Regions from separate parts of the Yersinia sp. KBS0713 genome, predicted to be linked through region 1. Evidence: predicted binding sites of a transcription regulator. Region 1 holds the regulator's gene; each other region holds the start of a gene.

Region 1 (6,724 bases):
TTCTACGGCGCGAAAGACAAAGTTGATGGTGGTGCCAGCAATGTGAATGACGTCTATGACGGCTTAGCCTGGTTGCAAGCATTAACTCTGGGTTACACCACCGGGCCATTTGACCTGCGTTTGGAAGGGACTTGGGCCAAAGCTGAAGGCAACCAAGGCTACTTCCTGCAACGTATGACCCCAGGTTATGCGACCTCCAACGGCCGTTTGGACGTTTGGTGGGATTCTCGTTCTGACTTCAACGCCAACGGCGAAAAAGCGCTGTTTGGTGGCGTGATGTATGACCTGAAAAACTGGAACTTAGCGGGTTGGTCAGTGGGGACTTCCTATGCCTATGGCTGGGATGCAAAACCAAGCAGTAACCCCAAATTCGACCAAAATACCCGCCTGAAAGAGTCCGCATGGAACTTTGATGTGCTCTACACGCTGCAAGAGGGTCGGGCGAAAGGCACCCTATTCAAACTGCATTACACCATGTACGACAACCATACCAATATTCCAAGCTTTGGCGGTGGTTTCGGCAATGTGTTCCAGGATGAGAAAGACGTTAAATTCATCGTAATTGCACCATTTACCATCTTCTGATTGCCCTCCCCGGTAACCACTCCGGGGTCATAATGGAGCACCTGCTATGAAGAAAACGCTTTTTATTATTGCCGTGGTATTGGGATTGAGTGCCTGTGCGCCGCAAGCGCCGGCTCAACCGGAAGACACTAAGCTGAAGCAAGCATACAGCGCTTGTATCAATGCCAGTGAAGGCTCGCCGGAGAGATTAATCCCCTGCAAAGCGGTATTGAATGTCTTGAAACAAGAGAGAGCGCATCAAGCTTTTACTGAGAAAGAGACGGTTCGGGTATTGGATTATCAGCGCTGTATTGACGCGGCGCATACCGGTAATGGTCAGGCCTATGAGGCGCAGTGCGGAAAACTTTGGCAAGAAATTCGCGCCAATAACTAAGCTTGAAACCATTCTGAGAGTAGCAATTAAGCTAACAATAATTCAGCCAGCAGCAATACTTCCAGTAGTGACTCTGGCTGCAATTATTAATTACGGATGAGGTTAGTGATGAACAGATTCAAATTAAATACGTTAGCGGCGATCACCGCGACCTTCGGCTTGATGGGGGCCGCCAATGCGGACACCGCCAATCAACAGATTGTTGACCAGCTCAGCACCTTGAAAGTTAACTATAAAGTATTGGATAACCGTGCTGGTGAGAGTGGTGTTGATTGCGCCAGGTTGGGGGCTGATTGGGCATCTTGCAACCAAGTAATGATAACTCTGACCAACACCGGGGATGAGATCAAAGGCCGGGATTGGGCCATTTACTTCCACAGCATTCGCCAAATTCTGACGGTAGATAACGATCAATTCAGCATCACACACCTGACCGGTGACCTGCATAAAATTGAACCTACGGCTAAATTCGCCGGTTTTCCTGCCAATCAGGCGGTTGAAATCCCGATAACGGGTGAATATTGGCAGCTGTTTGCCACTGACTTTATGCCGCGCTGGTATGCCACCTCCGGCGATGCGAAACCCAAGGTGCTGAAAAGTACCGACACTGAAGATATCAACGAATATCTAACCCAATTTACGGGCGATCAGTGGAAACGTACCAAAGATGACAATAACGTGCTGATGACGCCGGAGTCCCGTTTCGTCAAAAATGAAGCGGTGAAAACATTAACGGCAGCAAACCTACGCGGGCAGATTATTCCGACGCCAATGGAGGTCAAAATTCATCCGCAAGACGTGAATTTGAGCCAGGGCGTGGCACTGGATCTGAGCGCTTTACCTAAACCGGCTGCCGAGGTGGTACAGCAGCGTTTCGAATTACTCGGCCTGAAACTGAACGCCACGGGCTTCCCGATAAAAACCTCGATTCAACCGGCGGTGTTTAAAGGCGACTTAGCGGTTTCCGGTGCCTATGAGCTGAAAATTGGTGACAAAGGCGCACAGGTCATTGGTTTTGATCCCTCCGGTGTGTTCTATGGTTTGCAATCAATCCTCTCTTTAGTGCCCACTGACGGCAGCCAAAAAATCGCCACGCTAGACGCAAAAGATGCCCCGCGCTTTGAATACCGTGGTCTCTTCCTCGATGTTGGCCGTAACTTCAAAACCAAAGAGGCGGTGCTGCGTTTACTGGACCAGATGGCCGCCTACAAGCTGAACAAATTCCACTTCCATCTAAGCGACGATGAGGGTTGGCGCATTGAGATCCCAGGCCTGCCAGAGTTAACCGATGTGGGCAGCAAACGTTGTCACGACTTGACTGAAAACAGCTGTTTGTTGCCGCAGCTGGGGTCTGGCCCGGATAGCAGTAATCTGGGGAGCGGCCATTTCACCCGCGATGACTACATCGAGATCCTGAAATACGCCCAAGCGCGCCAGATTGATGTTATTCCTGAAATTGACATGCCAGCCCATGCTCGTGCCGCGGTCGTTTCCATGGAGGCCCGCTACAACAATCTGATGAAGCAGGGTAAAGAGAAAGAGGCTAATGAATTCCGCCTGCTGGATCCTACCGATGACTCCAACACCACCTCGGTGCAGTTCTATGAGCGCAAAAGTTATCTGAACCCATGTCTGGACTCCTCTAAGCGCTTTGTCGATAAAGTGATTGGCGAAATGGCTCAGATGCACAAAGAGGCTGGTATGCCGCTGACCACCTGGCACTTTGGCGGTGATGAGGCGAAAAATATCCGTCTGGGGTCGGGGTTCCAGGACAAAAACGGCCCAATTGAGCCGGGCAAAGGCATCATTGATAAGAGTGTTGAAGATAAGCCATGGGCCAAGTCGCAGGTCTGTCAAGAGATGGTCAAGCAGGGCAAAGTTCAGGATGTGGAGCATCTCTCCAGCTACTTCGCCATTGAAGTGAGTAAATTGGTTAATGCCCATGGCATCGAAAAAATGCAAGCGTGGCAGGATGGCTTGAAGGATGCCAAAGACGCGAAAGAGTTTGCGACCAAACGTGTTGGTGTCAACTTCTGGGACACCCTGTTCTGGGGCGGTGCCGACTCAATCAATGATTGGGCCAATAAAGGCTACGAAGTGGTGGCGTCCAACCCGGATTATGTCTACTTCGACATGCCGTATGAAGTTAACCCGAGCGAACGTGGCTACTACTGGGCAACCCGCTTTAATGACGAGGAGAAAGTGTTCAGTTTCGCCCCAGACAACATGCCGCAAAACGCCGAAACCTCTGTTGATCGCGATGGTAATCACTTCAGTGCGAAGAGCGACAAGCCATGGCCTGGTGTGCACGGTATCTCCGGTCAGTCGTGGAATGAAACTGTCCGTACCGATGAGCAGATGGAGTACATGATCTTCCCACGGGCATTACCGCTGGCGGAGCGCGCCTGGCATCGTGCGTCATGGGAGCAAGATTATCAAGCGGGTCGGGAGTACAGAGGCGGCGAGACGCATCTGGTGGATACCAAGGCGTTGGACACTGATTGGCAGCGTTTTGCCAACATTATGGGTCAACGTGAACTGGCGAAACTGGATAAAGCGGGCATCGCTTACCGGCTGCCGGTACCGGGAGCACGAGTGGTCGCGGGTCTATTGGAGGCTAATATCTCCTTACCGGGCTTGATTATCCAGTACTCCACTGATGGTGGTAAGCAATGGCAGCAGTATGATGCCAAAGTGCAACCTAAAGTCAGTGGTGATGTAATGATCCGCTCAACCAGCCCGGATGGTAAACGTCATAGCCGGGCCGAGCCAGTTAAAGTCTGATGATGGGTTTCAAATCGCTGTGTCTGTTGTTATCTGCTGTTTACCCTGTTTTGTGGTAAACAAAATTAAGTGAAGTTGAGTTGATGGTTTTCCCCCGGCTTGCCGGGGTTTTTTTCAGTGCTTAAAATCTTTATAAGATCAATGCGATAATGCGGCATTATCTTTTATCGTGCGCAGACTCGTTTTCACGGCAATCGCCGGATTCACAGTGGCCGTACAGATAGAGACTGTGATTGGTCAGCTTGATACCGTGTTGCTTAGAAATTTCACGTTGAAGAGTTTCAATCGCTTCATTGCTAAACTCGATCACTTTGCCACAATCCAGGCAAATCAGGTGATCGTGATGATGTTGCTGCGTCAACTCAAAGACTGATTTACCGCCTTCGAAATTGTGGCGGGTCACAATACCGGCATCGTCAAATTGATTCAGTACGCGGTAAACCGTCGCCAGACCAATCTCTTCACCGATATCGATCAGCTTTTTATAAAGATCTTCCGCGCTGACGTGGTGGCACGCCGGATCTTGCAACACTTCCAGAATCTTCAGCCGGGGCAGTGTTACTTTAAGGCCAGCGTTTTTTAAGGCTTTGTTGTTGTCAGTCATGCGGATTCAGTCCTGTTACTATCGATTCAAATTAAGGCTGTTCAGCCTATGACATCCGTGGCGTAATAATTACAATTACGTCTCATTATAGAACTGCTCGCCCCAAATGAAAACCGTGGTTGTTAACAAAGATATAATTGCACACTTTGCCAGATTAATCATGCGGTGTATTGATGAATGGGGGTGTAGCATCATTTTAGTTTATGTTCGCTAGCGATAACGTTAAAAAGTTGTAGCGACTTATTTTTATTTTTCACGAATGAAGATGTGGATCTGTGGGCTGCTTAACAGAGAAGGGTGAAAGGGATGAAAAGCAACGAAAACGCTGGGCGATGCTCAATACACCACAGCGTTTTCGGGATGGCGTATTAGCCGGTGATTTCAGACAAATTCATCTCTTCACTGATCTGTTTTACCCAAGCATCAACACGTTCATTCGTCAGTTCCGGTTGGCGATCTTCATCAATGGCTAAACCGATAAAGTGATCATCATCAGCCAGGCCCTTGGAGGCCTCGAAGTGGTAACCGGCTGTTGGCCAGTGACCGACAATCGCGGCACCACGTGGTTCGATGATGTCGCGCACGGTGCCCATCGCATCACAGAAATACTCTGCGTAGTCCTCCTGATCACCGCAACCGAATAGGGCAACCAGCTTGCCGTTGAAATCGATCTCTTCTAGTGTCGGGAAGAAATCATCCCAGTCACATTGTGCTTCGCCGTAATACCAAGTTGGGATACCGATCAGCAGGATATCGAAGGCTTCTAAATCTTCTTTGCTGCTTTTGGCAATGTCGTGAACCTCAGCAACATCTTTGCCCAGTTGCTTTTGGATCATCTTGGCAATGTTTTCGGTATTGCCAGTATCGCTGCCAAAGAAAATGCCTACAGTCGCCATATAACTTAATACCTTATAAATTCAAATATTTATGCAGATTATTGCGCTTTCTGCCCAATAATATAACACATTTCATAGCGCAGCATCATGCCAGAAAACCCTGCCGGGCGGGTATCAAGTTTATGCGATATTAAATTTTTGTGAGTTGCTCAACCTTATAACCTCATTGCCGATAACCGTTGTGTAACCGCAAGGTTGCAATTAGCGGTGCCAGGGGGAAACCGTCAGATGAAAATTTGCCGGAAAGGAGTTGTCGTTAGCTGTATGGAACGTCCTTTATTGCTTTTCGGTCATCAAATAACACCAGAGTCTCTAACGGTAACCATCCGATATATAAGGGGAACGAACATGCAGTTTTTAAAAAATATTACTATCAGAGCAGCGCTATTATGGGTGCTTGGCGCCTTTTGCCTGCTCTGGGGCGGCGTATCTGCCTATACATTGTTATCACTGAATCAACTCACACAATCATCTAACGCGAATACGGTGTTGGTTGAGAATATGAATTTAGTTAATCAGGGGACGGATCAATATTTCCGCATGGTGACCCGTCTTGCCCGCGCAGTCGATTATCGCCAAAGCGGTAACCTGGCCGATGCGGATAAAGAGCTAAAATCGTCCAGTGCCGCGCTGGAAAATCTGAAGAAAAGACTCGCCGAGTTTAAAGCTATCGACCATGCACAGATTGATCCTGCTTTAGTCGCTGGAGTGATTGATGGATGGAGTGGATTAATTGAGCAGGGGGTGATGCCGCTTTATCAGGCCGCAATGGATAACAATATCGCTGCTTATCAAGATCTGGCGAAAAAAACGGTGCCTGCATTAAGCCGCCAATATGGCGCGGTTGCCGAGGGTTTTAATCAGGCGGCTTCAAAGGCCATTGGCGTGGCGAAAGTGCAATTCTCGCAACTGACAAAAGTGAGCAGCATAACACTTATCTCTGCATTGGTGGCCGGCCTGGTGATTTTACTGGCTACTGACCGCTACCTATTGGCCAATCTGGTGCGTCCGCTGGATGAGATCCGTGCGCATTTTCGGGTTATTGCTTCCGGTCAGCTTGGGCAGCCTATCGTCGATTTTGGGCGTAACTGCGTTGGGCAGCTATTCCCGCTATTGCGCGATGTGCAAACCAGTTTGGTCAATACCGTAGAGGCTATCCGTAGCAGTACGGATGGGATTTATCACGGCGCGGCCGAAATTTCTGCGGGCAATACCGATTTGTCGTCTCGCACCGAGCAGCAGGCCGCCGCACTGGAAGAGACGGCAGCTAGCATGGAGCAGTTAACCGCGACCGTAAAACATAATGCTGATAATGCGCATCACGCCAGTCAACTGGCGGCGAGTGCCTCCATCACGGCGAAAAAAGGCGGGGCGCTGGTGGCTGACGTGGTGCACACCATGGATGAGATCTCTGCCAGTTCGCGCAAAATCGCGGATATTACCACCGTGATTAACAGTATTGCTTTCCAGACCAATATCTTG
Region 2 (6,724 bases), 1.2 Mb from region 1:
GAGGTAAGATTGACGTTGTTACTTATGTCGTCACTCTTTGGTTCTGCCAAAATTATAGTGTCACTCCCCTCGCCACCATCCAGCTGACTGACTCTTTCTCCAATATCAGGATTATTAAAAATAAAAGTATCACTCTGGTTTCCACCAGTAAATTCCTTATACCCCTGTTCCACCATAAAGACATTACTTTTATTTTTATAGCCTCTGGCGGTATCATCACCACTGCCCAAACTGAAAAGTGCAGCTTTATTCTGGGCTAATACTTTGTCAGGGCGGACAGGATATTCTATGTTTCCCACTCTAACAACACTGTTATCAGTGCCATCACTATATTCATCGGCAACAATGGTATCATTAACACCTTGAATTTCATCCAGACTATAGTTTTTATATTCAGTTGCTATTAAAGAACTATTATTTCTACTGACAGTAGGGCGCCCCATCCCTAAGAGTCCAGGGCTATAATCTATAGTAGTATCTGAAGTAGATGGTCGAGTATGTATAATCTCATGAAGGCGTATATCACCACGGCTATAGAACAGCGTATCTTTATCAACACTGTTTTTTAATAACTCCTGATAAGTATGATGCTGCTGCTCTAATATATATTGCCGCACTTTCTGAGCATTCTTAGCATTAACTTTATTGGCTATATCCTCTGTTACTGGCATGTCAAAGAATAACCGCAGACCATTTTCAATCCGCTCTCCTATCGTCATCTCCGGTAAAATATCCCGAATACGCTCAATTTGAGTCACTGCGGAATAAATCTGTGAGGCCGCTAGCATCGCTACTGCAGCAATCATCCCCACCGGGCCTGCATAGGTGGCCAGGCTCCCACCAATTGCCATGGCAATGCCCATACCGATACCAATAGAGGCATTCACTGTGGAAAAAACGCCACTCACCACGAGATCACGCTGTGAATGGGAATCACTCTCTACTGCTAATTTTGAAAATGCATTATAGGCCTGATAAATATCAAAACAGCTACTGAGCGCTGATAGTACAGGCATACCAACGCGCGCGCCTGCTGCAACTTTACTATGTTTCAGTAACCCTTGCCCTAATTTGCTATTAAGCCCATATTGAGCACCATCAATGGAGAAATCACTGACTATTGCGCCGAAGGTTAAGGCTAAATCCTGCTCCATCTGTGCAATTTGCTCGGGAGGTAACTCGCCACTATTAACTCGTCGGTTATAATCCGCAACCTGCCTTAGAGCAGAAATAACACCATAACCCTGCATCACACGACCTACTTTAGGACCTATTTTAGCCAGCTTATTAGTGGCTGATGCTTCATGAACAACAGTTTTATTTATTGATGGCGATGACTCTGGTATTGGCTGATTAATATTCTTATCGCTTAATGAATTTAACTTATTAATATTTTCATGATACTCAAATTTGCTCTTGGCCTTAAATTGGTGTTCAATCTCCCCTTGCTCACTCCATTTGAAGATAACCTTTGCATTGTTAGTGACAAGACTATTACCCTCTCTCGCAGTCACTACAGGCTTATGCCCTTCTTGATCAACAGTTATCGCTTTGGTTGTCGCAGAAAGTGTTGACTTAATTCCATTATTTCCCATCACCTTCATAAACTGATAAGCAAAACTCTGCTGCACATTCTCAAACCCGGTCATTTTACACCCCACCAGGCTAATTTGTTGTGGCTTAATATCCACCTGATGCTGCTGTAATTTGCGATAAAATTGGCCCAGATTATTAGCCAACTGATCAGGTTGTTGGCCGGCTAACGTTGTTGACTCCTGATTTTTTATCCCCTCACCATGGCCGACTAATTGCCAACGTAATTTCGTTTTCCCATTATTGACCCGCTGTTTAAGCAGATCAATAAATGCATGTTCCTCCAGTAGATTAAAAAGTCCAGTAGCAGCATCCACACCAAAAGTGCGATACGAACCATTAGCATCAAGTTGTACAATGACGGAAGTTGCCCCCTGATGGTGTTTTCCTGCCAACTTGACGGCAGAATCTGCCACCAACTTATCGTGGCTTAGTTGAAAAATAATCTGAAACTCATAATTTGATTTTGTCACCCTAGCATATTCATTTATTTCCACTTTTTCTGTCAGTAAAGGCCAGCGAGTAATAGGCTTATTTTTTTTAGGATGTAGCTCAGCTATTTTAGTGGTTAAACTGTCACTAAATTGTTTGTCACTATTATGAATATCTGTAATCCAATTTTTACCCTGAGAGAGAGCAGGATCCTTCTTAATCGTATTAACATACTCTTTAAATAACTTATTTATTACATTATCTGTCGCAGCTTTAAGTACAAGAGACTTAATTATTGAGCCATCACTTTTTGAAAAAAAAGGAGCTAGCTCATCTTTGTGAATGATAATCAAAGATTCACTCTGCCCCTTGTCAGCTCTCACTTGATCAATAACTGATTCTGCTATTTGCAGTTTTCTCTCGAATTCAAATAATTTATCAGCTAAGACAGGATCACTATCCACGCCTAACTCCCGATGATAAGTGTCAGCATCATGGGTAAAATAATCACTATCAATACTCCCCATTGGAAGTATATTTTCTTTATAACGTTCAACATCACTTAATAAGTCAATAATAACCTTATTACTTCTACTCCATAATGAAATATTATCTAAAATCCGCATCAGATAATTTATCGAGGAAATAGGTTGCTGCCCGTTCGCCTTACCGGTTGAAAACTCAATTGAGCTTTTATTGTATTCAGACAGTAATTTATATAATTCGCTTACCGTCTCGATCTCTTTCTTAATTTTAGCATTTGGATTTTTTATGGCAGATAACCGTTGATACTCCTCACTTAAAGAGTGTTCATATGCAGAAAAATCAATTTTTTCGAACACATAACTCCTATCCGGCTTTTTACTCAGGTAAAGATCTCCACTTCTACTATATATATATGGCATTGTGGAATCTGATGGGTTATTTTTTATAACAATTCTTTCTGGCACTTCTTCCAACCTAGTGTAACTGTTAGAAATGGCATTCTTTATTATTTTTATATGTTGCTGGATAACCTTTTTATTTTCAGCACTACTACCCTCATATGAGGATAGATCTATATTTATATATCTATTAATAACATCACTAAAATAACGCTTTGATAAAGAGTCCGTATACCGTGATAATCTAATACCATAGGTGTTATTACTATTCATCCCCTCATTAGAGTTGTTAATGTTTTTAGTGTAGAAATCATAGAAACACTGTTGCTTAATAAGCTCTATCACAGATTTGTTACTAACCCACTTACCATCTCTCTTTCTGGCTAATACTTCCCCATCAGCCGTAATTTTATCACTATCTAATATAATTGTAGATGGAATGTTATTATCATCAAAATTTGAAATTAAGAAGTGGCTTAAATCAGAGAACAGCACTCTCTTTTTATCACTTCCTAGCTTGGAAATTTCTGGTACCAGAATTTTAACCTCCTTATTTTTGTTGGCTATTATTGTATATACCCCAAGGCTTATTTCTTTAGGTCCATCTAAATAACCATCAATAAGATAATTAACTTCAGGCAGCTTTTGCTTAGGCATGATAACTCTCCTTGTGTTTGTGTAAAAAACCATTACGTATGGGGTAAAATAACTTATAGTTAAAATCATAACCCATCAAATTAAAACCACTTAATAGTCAAGCCAGCATTAACTATATGATAAAAAATAATAAAATGTGAAATAACCAATACACCTCCGTTATATATCATCTGGTTCACGCGACTTAAATAAATAATTAAATACGACACGGGATCTCTTCCCAGTAATTAAGTTAAGTTTTTATCTTGCAGCTATAACCCAGCCCTATTATTTTTAAGGTAATATAATCCTTCTTTTTGATAATAGTTATCATTACTATTGATTATTGGCATGATTTATTGCTTTAATTGCTACTCTCAATATTGGCTGATGGCCTGCATACTCCGCCAGCCGCTAATCAGGATAAACTGTGACCACAACATCTACTGCAGTAAAGCCCAAATATCGCCCAACCCCGCCCCGCCTGGTCCAGGTGAAAAAAGTGGTGGATATCTCACCTCATCTGCGCCGCATTACCTTTGCTAGCCCCACTTTGCACAACTATCCGCCACAGTGTGGTGGCGCGCATTTGAAGATATTTCTGCCTTTAGCGGGTCAAACGCAACCGGAGTTACCGGTGCTTGGTGAGAAAGGCCCGGTGTGGCCAGCGGCACAAGTGCGCCCGATTGTTCGCACCTACTCAGTGCGGGCTATCCGCCCAGAGTTATGTGAGATAGATATTGAGTTCGCTATCCATGACCACAGTGGCCCGGCGGTAAATTTTGCCCGCAATGCCAGGCCCGGTGACTGGTTAGGCATCACCAATCCCGGTGGGCCTGAAACTCTGCTGCCTGCGGCAACTTACCGCTATCTGGTTGGCGATCCCTCTTCGCTCCCTGCCATTGCCGCACTGCTGGAGTCCCTGCCTGCTGATGCTAAAGGCCATGCCATTATTCGTGTGAATACGCCACAAGATGTGCTGGAGCTGATCAAGCCTGCCGCTGTTGAACTCAGTTGGGTGATTGGTGGTACCGAGAAAACGCAGCAGGTGATTACCCAATTCTGCGCACTGAATTTGTCGATGGAAGAGTCGGCCTTCTGGATTGCCGGTGAAGATAGTCTGGTGGTGCAGTTACGCCGCTATTTACGCCGTGAAAAAGGTGGTGACCGCCAACAACTCTATGCCATCCCTTACTGGCGTGAAGGGTTGAATGAAGAGGACTACCATCATAAACGCCACGAAGTTATGGACAACATTGACGATTAGTCTCAATTAATCCCTAAAAATCAAGGGGTATTACCTGGTGACGCCCCTTTTTCTTGCTCTTTTTTGACCATGCCCAGTTAAAACCTTGTAAATTTTCTGCGACAATTTCCTGTTATTTGTTAGTCTTAAGGCTACTTAGCCTGCAATATGGCGCTTAATTATCGTTAAATGGCTGTAATGCCCGTTTAATAGAGTAAAGTTATCAGGAGCCTTCTCAAAATGAAGTCGCAAAATGATCCTGGCCGATCTAAATCACGCCATCACGAATACTCCCTTATTCTGCCCATTATTGCGCTGGTTATTCTTAATATCTGGGGCAATACCAGCAATTTCACCGCCGTTATCATTATCAACCTGATTGCCCTGGTGGGTATTCTGAGCAGCGCTTTCAGCGTGGTTCGCCATGCCGACGTGTTAGCACACCGCTTAGGTGAACCCTATGGTTCTCTGATCCTCAGTCTGTCAGTGGTGGTGCTTGAGGTCAGCCTGATCTCGGCCATGATGGCAACCGGCGATGCCGCCCCCGCGTTGATGCGCGATACACTCTACTCCATCATCATGATTGTGATCGGTGGATTGGTGGGTGTCTCGTTACTGCTAGGTGGGCGTAAATTTGCCACTCAGCACGTCAATTTGGTGGGTATCAAACAATATCTGATGGCTATCTTTCCGCTGGCGATCATTGTGTTGGTATTACCCGGCACCCTGCCCGGCGGTAATTTTACCGTGGCACAGTCACTGGTTGTCGCGGCCATTTCGGCGGCGATGTATGGCGTTTTCCTGCTGATCCAGACCAAAACGCACCAAAATCTATTTGTCTATGAACACGAAGACGAAGGTGATGATCCCAGTGACCCGCACGGTAAGCCGTCGTCTCACAGTAGCCTGTGGCATACACTTTGGTTGTTGGTTCATCTGGTCGCGGTGATTGCAGTCACCAAATTTGATGCTAACCCACTGGAAGCACTGCTGACTGAGTTGAATGCACCGGCCAAATTTACAGGCTTCCTGATTGCCCTGCTGATCCTCTCTCCAGAAGGCTTGGGGGCTTTAAAAGCAGTGCTGGCAAATCAGGTGCAGCGCGCCATGAACCTGTTCTTCGGCTCAGTGCTGGCGACCATCTCACTGACCGTTCCAGCGGTGACACTAATAGCAGTGCTGACCGGGCAAGAGTTGACCTTTGGTCTGGAAGCGCCACATATCGTGGTGATGGTCAGCGTCCTGATTCTGTCGCAGATCTCATTCTCCACCGGCAGAACCAACGTCTTGAACGGCACCGCCCATTTGGCACTGTTTGCCGCTTACATGATGACCATTATGCTGTAGCGGCTATTTATCAGCTTTTTCATTGAAAGCAAAGGGCAAGCGTTTATCGCGCTTGCCCTTTTTTATCGGGTCAACTCTTCAGAAACTGGCGTTATGAGTAGGCATTCAATGTGTGTTGGCACAGCGCTGAGCGGACACAGTCCTGTTTGTCAAAGCGGATAATGCCAATCATTTCATCCTCAGCGAAACGCTCCAGCGCATCACTAAGACCTGATTTCACACCACGCGGCAGGTCGCATTGGGTGATATCGCCATTTACGATAACCGTGACATTTTCACCGAGACGGGTCAGAAACATCTTCATTTGGCTGGCGGTCACGTTTTGTGCCTCATCGAGGATCACCACCGCATTCTCAAAGGTACGCCCTCGCATATAAGCAAATGGCGCAATTTCCACTTTGCCAATTTCCGGACGCAGACAATATTGCATGAAAGAGGAGCCGAGTCGGCGTAACAGAATGTCATACACCGGGCGGAAGTAAGGCGCGAATTTCTCCGAGATATCACCGGGCAGGAAGCCCAGATCTTCATCCGCCTGTAATACAGGCCGCGTTACAATAATTCGATCAACTTCTTTGTGAATCAG
Region 3 (6,724 bases), 1.6 Mb from region 1:
GGAGACACCGCACTCAGCGGTTGGCGTACCGGGGTTGATAACAAATACACGGATTTGGGTGCCTTCTTCTTGATTTGCCAACAGTTTGGCAAAATGAGATTGTGCTGCGTCTGTTATTGTGATCATGGCATCTGCTCAATAGTTGACTACTCTTGTCGGCTATAATACGCCCATTGTTAGGGTGACTACAAGGTTCGGCAAATACACCAAACCTGCAATGAGGCAATCCCCTCCGCCCATAATAGCTTGGCAATCTCATTCAGCGTACTGCCTGTCGTCACTACATCATCCAGCAGGGCAATATGTTGACCACGAATAGGCTCCATACAGCGAAATATTCCCCGTATATTTTCACGCCGCGCTGTGGCGTTGAGTTGCCGCTGGGGTGACGTGGCACGAATGCGCTGTAAGGTCATATTACTGTAGTGGCAGTTAAGCCAGCGGGCTAATGGCTGGGCTAACAGGTCCGTTTGGTTATAGCCACGCCGCCAATGACGCCAGCGGTGTAGCGGTACACTGATCACTCTTTCTGGTTTGATAACCTTGCCCTGACGCCACGCATCGAGCCAGTGTAGTAGTAGTAGGCGCGCTAATGCTGGGGCCAGTTGTGTGGCGCCATTAAATTTGAGTTTTTTTATCAGCCCATTCAACGGCGGGGCATAATCACTGACAAAAGTGAGGCTCCCCCACTCTGGTGGTGCGCGCAGGCAGCGGCCACAGGGGAGCTCAGTGTTGGTGCAGGGCAAACCACAACGTGGGCAACAGGGTGGTAACTTGGGCAGATGGCGACGGCAGTAGCAGCAGATGCCGTGCCATGGATGGTATAATCGTTGTTGGCATAGCCAGCATTGGCTAATGATTGTTAGCATATCCATCTCCTTATCCCCTTCGTCCTTGAAGCTGCAGGGGTGTTAGCTACACTCACTCACCCGAATCACTTACTGATGTAAGCTCATCGGGATGCGTTCACTTGCTGCCTACCTGCAACATCAATGACCTTGGGGATAGTCTTCGGCCTTGAAGCTGCAGGGGTGTTAGCTACACTCACTCACCCGAATCACTTACTGATGTAAGCTCATCGGGATGCGTTCACTTGCTGCCTACCTGCAACATCAATGACCTTGGGGATAGTCTTCGGCCTTGAAGCTGCAGGGGTGTTAGCTACACTCACTCACCCGAATCACTTACTGATGTAAGCTCATCGGGATGCGTTCACTTGCTGCCTACCTGCAACATCAATGACCTTGGGGATAGTCTTCGGCCTTGAAGCTGCAGGGGTGTTAGCTACACTCACTTACCCGAATCACTTACTGATGTAAGCTCATCGGGATGCGTTCACTTGCTGCCTACCTGTAACATCAATGACCTTGGGGATAGTCTTCGGCCGGGGCATTGCTCTATTTTCGTTAAGTCATTGAATCAGGCAAGATGCCTGACAGGATTGAGGCGATAGGATATTAGCGTATGAAACAACTTTATTGGAACATCTGCGGTGAAGGCGATCGCGATCTTGTGCTGTTGCACGGATGGGGGCTGAACGCGGGAGTGTGGCATTGCATCATTGATCGACTCTCCCCGCATTTTCGACTGCACTTAGTGGACCTTCCCGGTTATGGGCGCAGCAAAGAGTTTGGGGCGATGTCATTGCCTGAGATGGCCGCTACTGTTTTACAGCAAGCGCCACAACAGGCCTTGTGGCTGGGTTGGTCAATGGGCGGGCTGGTTGCCAGCCAGATAGCGTTGAGCCATCCAGAGCGCGTTGGTGGGCTGATCACGGTCTCTTCCTCACCCTGTTTTACCGCCGATAATGAATGGCCGGGTATCAGGCCAGAAGTGTTGGCTGGCTTCGAGCAGCAACTTAGCGAGGATTTTCAGCGCACGGTTGAGCGCTTTTTGGCGTTGCAGACTTTGGGAACGGAAAGTGCGCGGCAGGATGCCCGCTTATTGAAAGCGGTGGTGCTGCAACACCAGATGCCGGAGGTGGAGGTGCTGACCGGCGGGTTGGAAATTTTGCGCACCACTGATTTGCGGGAAGCGCTGAGCGCGTGCAGTCTGCCATTTTTGCGTATTTATGGTTATCTGGATGGGCTGGTGCCGCGCAAAGTGGCGTTGTTGTTAGATAGCGCATGGCCGCGCACGCAATCTGTGGTGATGAAAGGGGCCGCACATGCGCCATTTGTCTCTCATCCTGATGATTTTTCAAATTTAATTTTGGAGTTCGCACAACAACATCAGTGCTAAAACGGCGAGTAGTATCTTGGCTCACTGTTCAAGGTCGCATCATCGGGGTTTGTCAGTTGGCTGAGATGCCCGTCTGGGCATTTTTTCCCAAGATTAATGCTGATCTTTTAACTGATAAATCGCGGTATGGCATTGATTCTGCCCCTCAGGGCAACTTTTGCAACTGCCGGTCAGACACCCGCTATTATCTTGCTCAATACGTTCAATTTTGCCCATCGCCGTCAATCTCTCCAGCATCGCCTCAACCAGCGGTAACGGCGCTGCCAATTGTTGGCTGAGCTGATGGGCGTCCGCGCTGCCACTGAGGGCGATTGCATCGCGTAGTTGCAGTAAGCTTGCCATAGCACCTCCTCTTTTAGGCCAAACGGCCGTTAATGGCGATCATCGGTTAATGGCAGTCACTGCCTGAGCTTTGGCAACAACTGGCCGGGGTGCTGCTCTGTAATCTCATGGTGACTCGACTGCGCGCCCGCCGTAAGCCAAATAGAATCAGCGCATTAACCACAATCACTAATGTAATGATAGTTAGGCTCTGCTGTGGATGTTCGCGGAAAGTGGCTGCCTGATAGAACAGGGTTGCCAGTGAGTAAGCCACATTCAGCCCCCACAGAATCGAGAAGGTCATCCAGCCACGGCTGGTTTCACGCGCAATCGCCCCCATCACCGAGACACAAGGCACATACAGCAGCACAAATATCAGGTAGCTATAGGCGGCAATACTGGAGCCAAATTTGCTGCTCATCATGCCCATTGAACCGGCCGCCATTTCGCCATCACCTTTGCTGGCTTCAATCGGGTTAGATAACACACTGAGACTAAAGGTATCTTTTAACCCCTGCCAGGTGGTTTGCGCTGCGCCACCCAGTTCAGCCAGCAGGTTGAAGTTCTCTGCGTCAAAAGGCTGATTCTTGATCTGCTCAGCGGTGTAGAGGGTATTGAGTGTCCCCACCACCACCTCTTTGGCCATCGCACCTGTCACTAGCCCGACGGTGGCTTGCCAGTTATCACTATGCACCCCCATTGGCGTGAGTAAGGGCGTTAGCACTTTACTGACCGAGGCCAGCGCCGAGTCATTGATGCTATCCACCGCTTTGCCGCTGAAGGAGAAGCTATTCAGGCCGCCAATGAAGATACTGGCGATAACAATGACTTTCCCCGCCCGCAGGACAAAACCTTTCAGCCGCTGCCAGGTTTGCAATAACAAGCTTTTCAGATGAGGGACATGGTAAACCGGCAGCTCCATGACAAAGGGGGAAGCTTCACCGCGCATAATGGTGTATTTCAGCACCAGCCCGGTGAGAATGGCGACCGCGATACCCAACAGGTAGAGAGAGAAGACAATGCTAGCCCCCTCCTGCCCGAAGAAGGCGGCAGCGAAGACGGCAAAAATCGCCAGCCGCGCCCCACAGGACATAAAGGGTGCCATCATGATGGTAATCAGGCGCTCACGTTGTGCATCCAGTGTGCGTGCGCCCATAATGGAGGGCACGTTGCAGCCGAAGCCGACAATCAGTGGCACGAAGGATTTACCCGGTAATCCCAGCGCTTGCATTAAGCGGTCCATCACAAAGGCGGCGCGGGCCATATAGCCGGAGTCTTCCAAAAAGGAGAGAAACAGATACATCATGCCAATTTGCGGTACTAACGGCAGCACGGTATTAATCCCACCCCCCACGCCTTGGGCGAGGAAGATAGTGAGCCACTGCGGGAAATGCAGAGTATAACCGACCCATTGCAGCCCCTGAATAAAGATAGCCGCCGAGCCGATATCAAATATTGGCTGCAATGCGCCACCGATATTGATGGCCAATACGAACATTAGATACATCACAAACAGAAATATCGGGACACCTAACCAGCGGTTAAGGATCACCTTATCCAGCGCTTGCGTCAGGCGATTGGGTTCCGCCTGTTGCGAGTTGCCGACCATATCGCAGATGCGGGCAATGCTTTGATAGCGGGCATCGGCAATCACCAATTCCGGGTCTTCGTGCTGCTGCTCTCGCAGATTATTACGCGCCTGCTCAACCATCGAGGGGGCAATATTCGCGCGGGCTAAACTGTAGATATCACCTTCCAATATTTGCAGCGCGAGCCAGCGGCGCTGCTGCTCGGGCCAGGATTCAGGCATGGCCTGTACCAGCTTATCCACCTCATTGAGTAGCACGGCTGGATAGTTAACCAGTGCCTTGAAGGTGGCGGGCTGAAACTCATCAATACTACTTTTTAATTCATTGATGCCATGCCCACGGGTGGATACCAGTGGAATGACTGGGCAGCCTAATTGCTGCGATAACGCATTGATATCAATCTCGATATGCTGGCTTTTGGCAATATCCAGCATATTGAGTGCCACAATGCAGGGGATACCCAACTCGACCAATTGCAGTGTGAGATAGAGATTGCGCTCCAGATTCGCCGCGTCAATCACATTAATCAGCAGGTCAGCTTCGCCGCTCAGGATGTAGTGGCAGGCAATTTGCTCATCCAGCGAGGTTTGCTCGGAGATGGTCGTCAGAGAGTAAGTCCCCGGCAGGTCAACCAAGGTCACCTGATGCTGTGGGGTGGTGAAGTGGCCCTCTTTGCGCTCGACAGTGACCCCGGCCCAGTTACCTACCCGTTGACGGGCGCCGGTTAACTGGTTGAAAAGGGTGGTTTTACCCGCATTGGGATTGCCGATCAGGCCGATTGTGAGTGCTTTCATGATCCAACGTGTATCAGTAAATTTAAATTGAGCGGCAGCAAGGCATTTTCACCCGCCACAAGGCAGAAAAATAAGCAGGTGACCTGAGCTCTAGGGTTGTAGATCCAGTGTTAGCAGGTCTAAATCTTTTTTGCGGACCACCAGACTGACCCGACGGGTCTCTATCTGGATGGGGTCACCTAAGGGCGCGAGACGAACAACATTAAATGAGGAGCCGGGTAACATACCCAGTGATAACAATTTCTGCCGGTAAGCCGGGCTGATTTCAGGTGAGAAGCCGACTATTTTGTAGGAACGCTGCGGAATAAGATGCATAGGAGCCTCTTGATATATCGTTATTGGCTTACCAGAGTTCAGAGTAATGGTGATCTAAAAACTAATTGATAGAATAATGATAGTAATAATCGTTTTCATATTCAACTAACAGCAAATAATCAAAAGTAAATATTCGTTACGATTCTATTTTTAGAATTAATTAGTCTGATTTCTATTTGTGCCTGTTTTACCATCAAACCGCCGTGATCGCAAATGCGAATGATGAGTTAAATCAGTTAACTAAATGTTCTCTCCCGCACTGGCGCTACCGCTGCGTAACATAATTAGTCCGCTCTATTTTTAACTGAATAATATGTTCATTTTAATTAACCTACAGAATGCCATGGTAATTATTGATAATTTGAGGGTAATACCGGATGGAATTAAGTGTCATGTTAAGTGGGTTGTTAAATAAGTTCGGTTAATTGGTGATTCAAGCAGGTAACATGTAGCAAGATGAATGGCCTGCTAATTAATTTAAAAGATAAGTCCACGGTGTTATAGAAGAAAATAATATGAGAATAGGCGGCTACCACCGAGTGGGCACCCGTCGGGAGTGAGAGAAAGGGCCACCGATGTGACCCTGAGGTCATTAACAAAGCCGCCTGAGCGGAGAGAACAGGCAGATCGTAAAGACGCCGTAAATCCCTCCCTGGAGGCTCGAGCCGCGCCCTCCCTGGCGCGGACGCTTTACTCTTCTGCCTATCCTCACCGTTATCGATCAAGTCATCAGAGTTTGTCAGTAGTCTGAGGGCCACCGATGTGGCCCTGAGTAGACAAATCAGCGTTTTTTAAATGCCGCCGCCAGTGCATCGCTCATCGCGCTGTTGCCGCTTGAGCTACTCTCGGCGCGCCCTTTGGCTGATGGGCGACTATTGGGTTCATTGCTACTCCGTGGGCGGCTGGCACCACGGTTATCACTATTGGTGGTGGCGCGGCTTTCACCACTATTACCACGGCGCGAACCACTCTCACCCGGCTGCTCATCAAGACGCATGGTCAGGGCAATACGTTTACGCTGCAAATCCACTTCCATCACTTTCACTTTGACGATATCACCCGCTTTCACCACTTTATGCGGATCATCGACAAACTTATCTGCCAGTGACGAGATATGCACCAAACCATCCTGATGAACACCGATATCCACAAAGGCACCAAAATTGGTCACGTTAGTGACCGAGCCTTCGAGGATCATCCCGGGAGTCAGATCATTCATCGTTTCCACGCCTTCGGCAAAGGTCGCCGTTTTAAATTCCGGGCGCGGGTCACGGCCCGGTTTTTCCAGCTCGCGCAGGATATCGGTGACCGTCGGGACACCAAAACGTTCGGTGGTGAAATCACGGGCGTTGAGATTGCGCAGTGCGGCGGCATTCCCCATTAAATCCTGCAAAGCTTGCTCGGTGGCGGCCAAAATGCGCTCAACTACTGGGTAAGCTTCCGGATGCACAGTGGATGCGTCCA

The links. Region 1 encodes Fur, which represses iron uptake genes when iron is present. Its sites were predicted from a motif close to ATAATAATGAGAACNACTATCAA; they were not measured.
Region 2: a site for Fur is predicted at 3,863-3,885, ahead of FFE93_RS08975 (siderophore-interacting protein). Genes of this name have one in related genera too.
Region 3: a site for Fur is predicted at 5,337-5,359, ahead of feoA (ferrous iron transporter A). Genes of this name have one in related genera too.

What each region holds. Positions count from the first base shown of each region.
Region 1 is NZ_CP042173.1:3,126,705-3,133,428, reverse strand. Features, by position in the region: gene chiP (chitoporin ChiP) at 1-585, shown strand, start outside; gene chiQ (ChiQ/YbfN family lipoprotein) at 632-958, shown strand; gene FFE93_RS14880 (beta-N-acetylhexosaminidase) at 1,067-3,742, shown strand; gene fur (ferric iron uptake transcriptional regulator) at 3,900-4,346, opposite strand; gene fldA (flavodoxin FldA) at 4,715-5,242, opposite strand; gene FFE93_RS14865 (methyl-accepting chemotaxis protein) at 5,591-6,724, shown strand, end outside.
Region 2 is NZ_CP042173.1:1,920,086-1,926,809, reverse strand. Features, by position in the region: gene FFE93_RS08980 (C80 family cysteine peptidase) at 1-3,566, opposite strand, end outside; gene FFE93_RS08975 (siderophore-interacting protein) at 3,976-4,812, shown strand; gene chaA (sodium-potassium/proton antiporter ChaA) at 5,032-6,138, shown strand; gene phoH (phosphate starvation-inducible protein PhoH) at 6,230-6,724, opposite strand, start outside.
Region 3 is NZ_CP042173.1:171,521-178,244, forward strand. Features, by position in the region: gene nfuA (Fe-S biogenesis protein NfuA) at 1-126, opposite strand, end outside; gene gntX (DNA utilization protein GntX) at 186-869, opposite strand; gene bioH (pimeloyl-ACP methyl ester esterase BioH) at 1,465-2,241, shown strand; gene FFE93_RS00710 (FeoC-like transcriptional regulator) at 2,335-2,583, opposite strand; gene feoB (Fe(2+) transporter permease subunit FeoB) at 2,630-4,945, opposite strand; gene feoA (ferrous iron transporter A) at 5,036-5,260, opposite strand; gene FFE93_RS00725 (Tex family protein) at 6,042-6,724, opposite strand, start outside.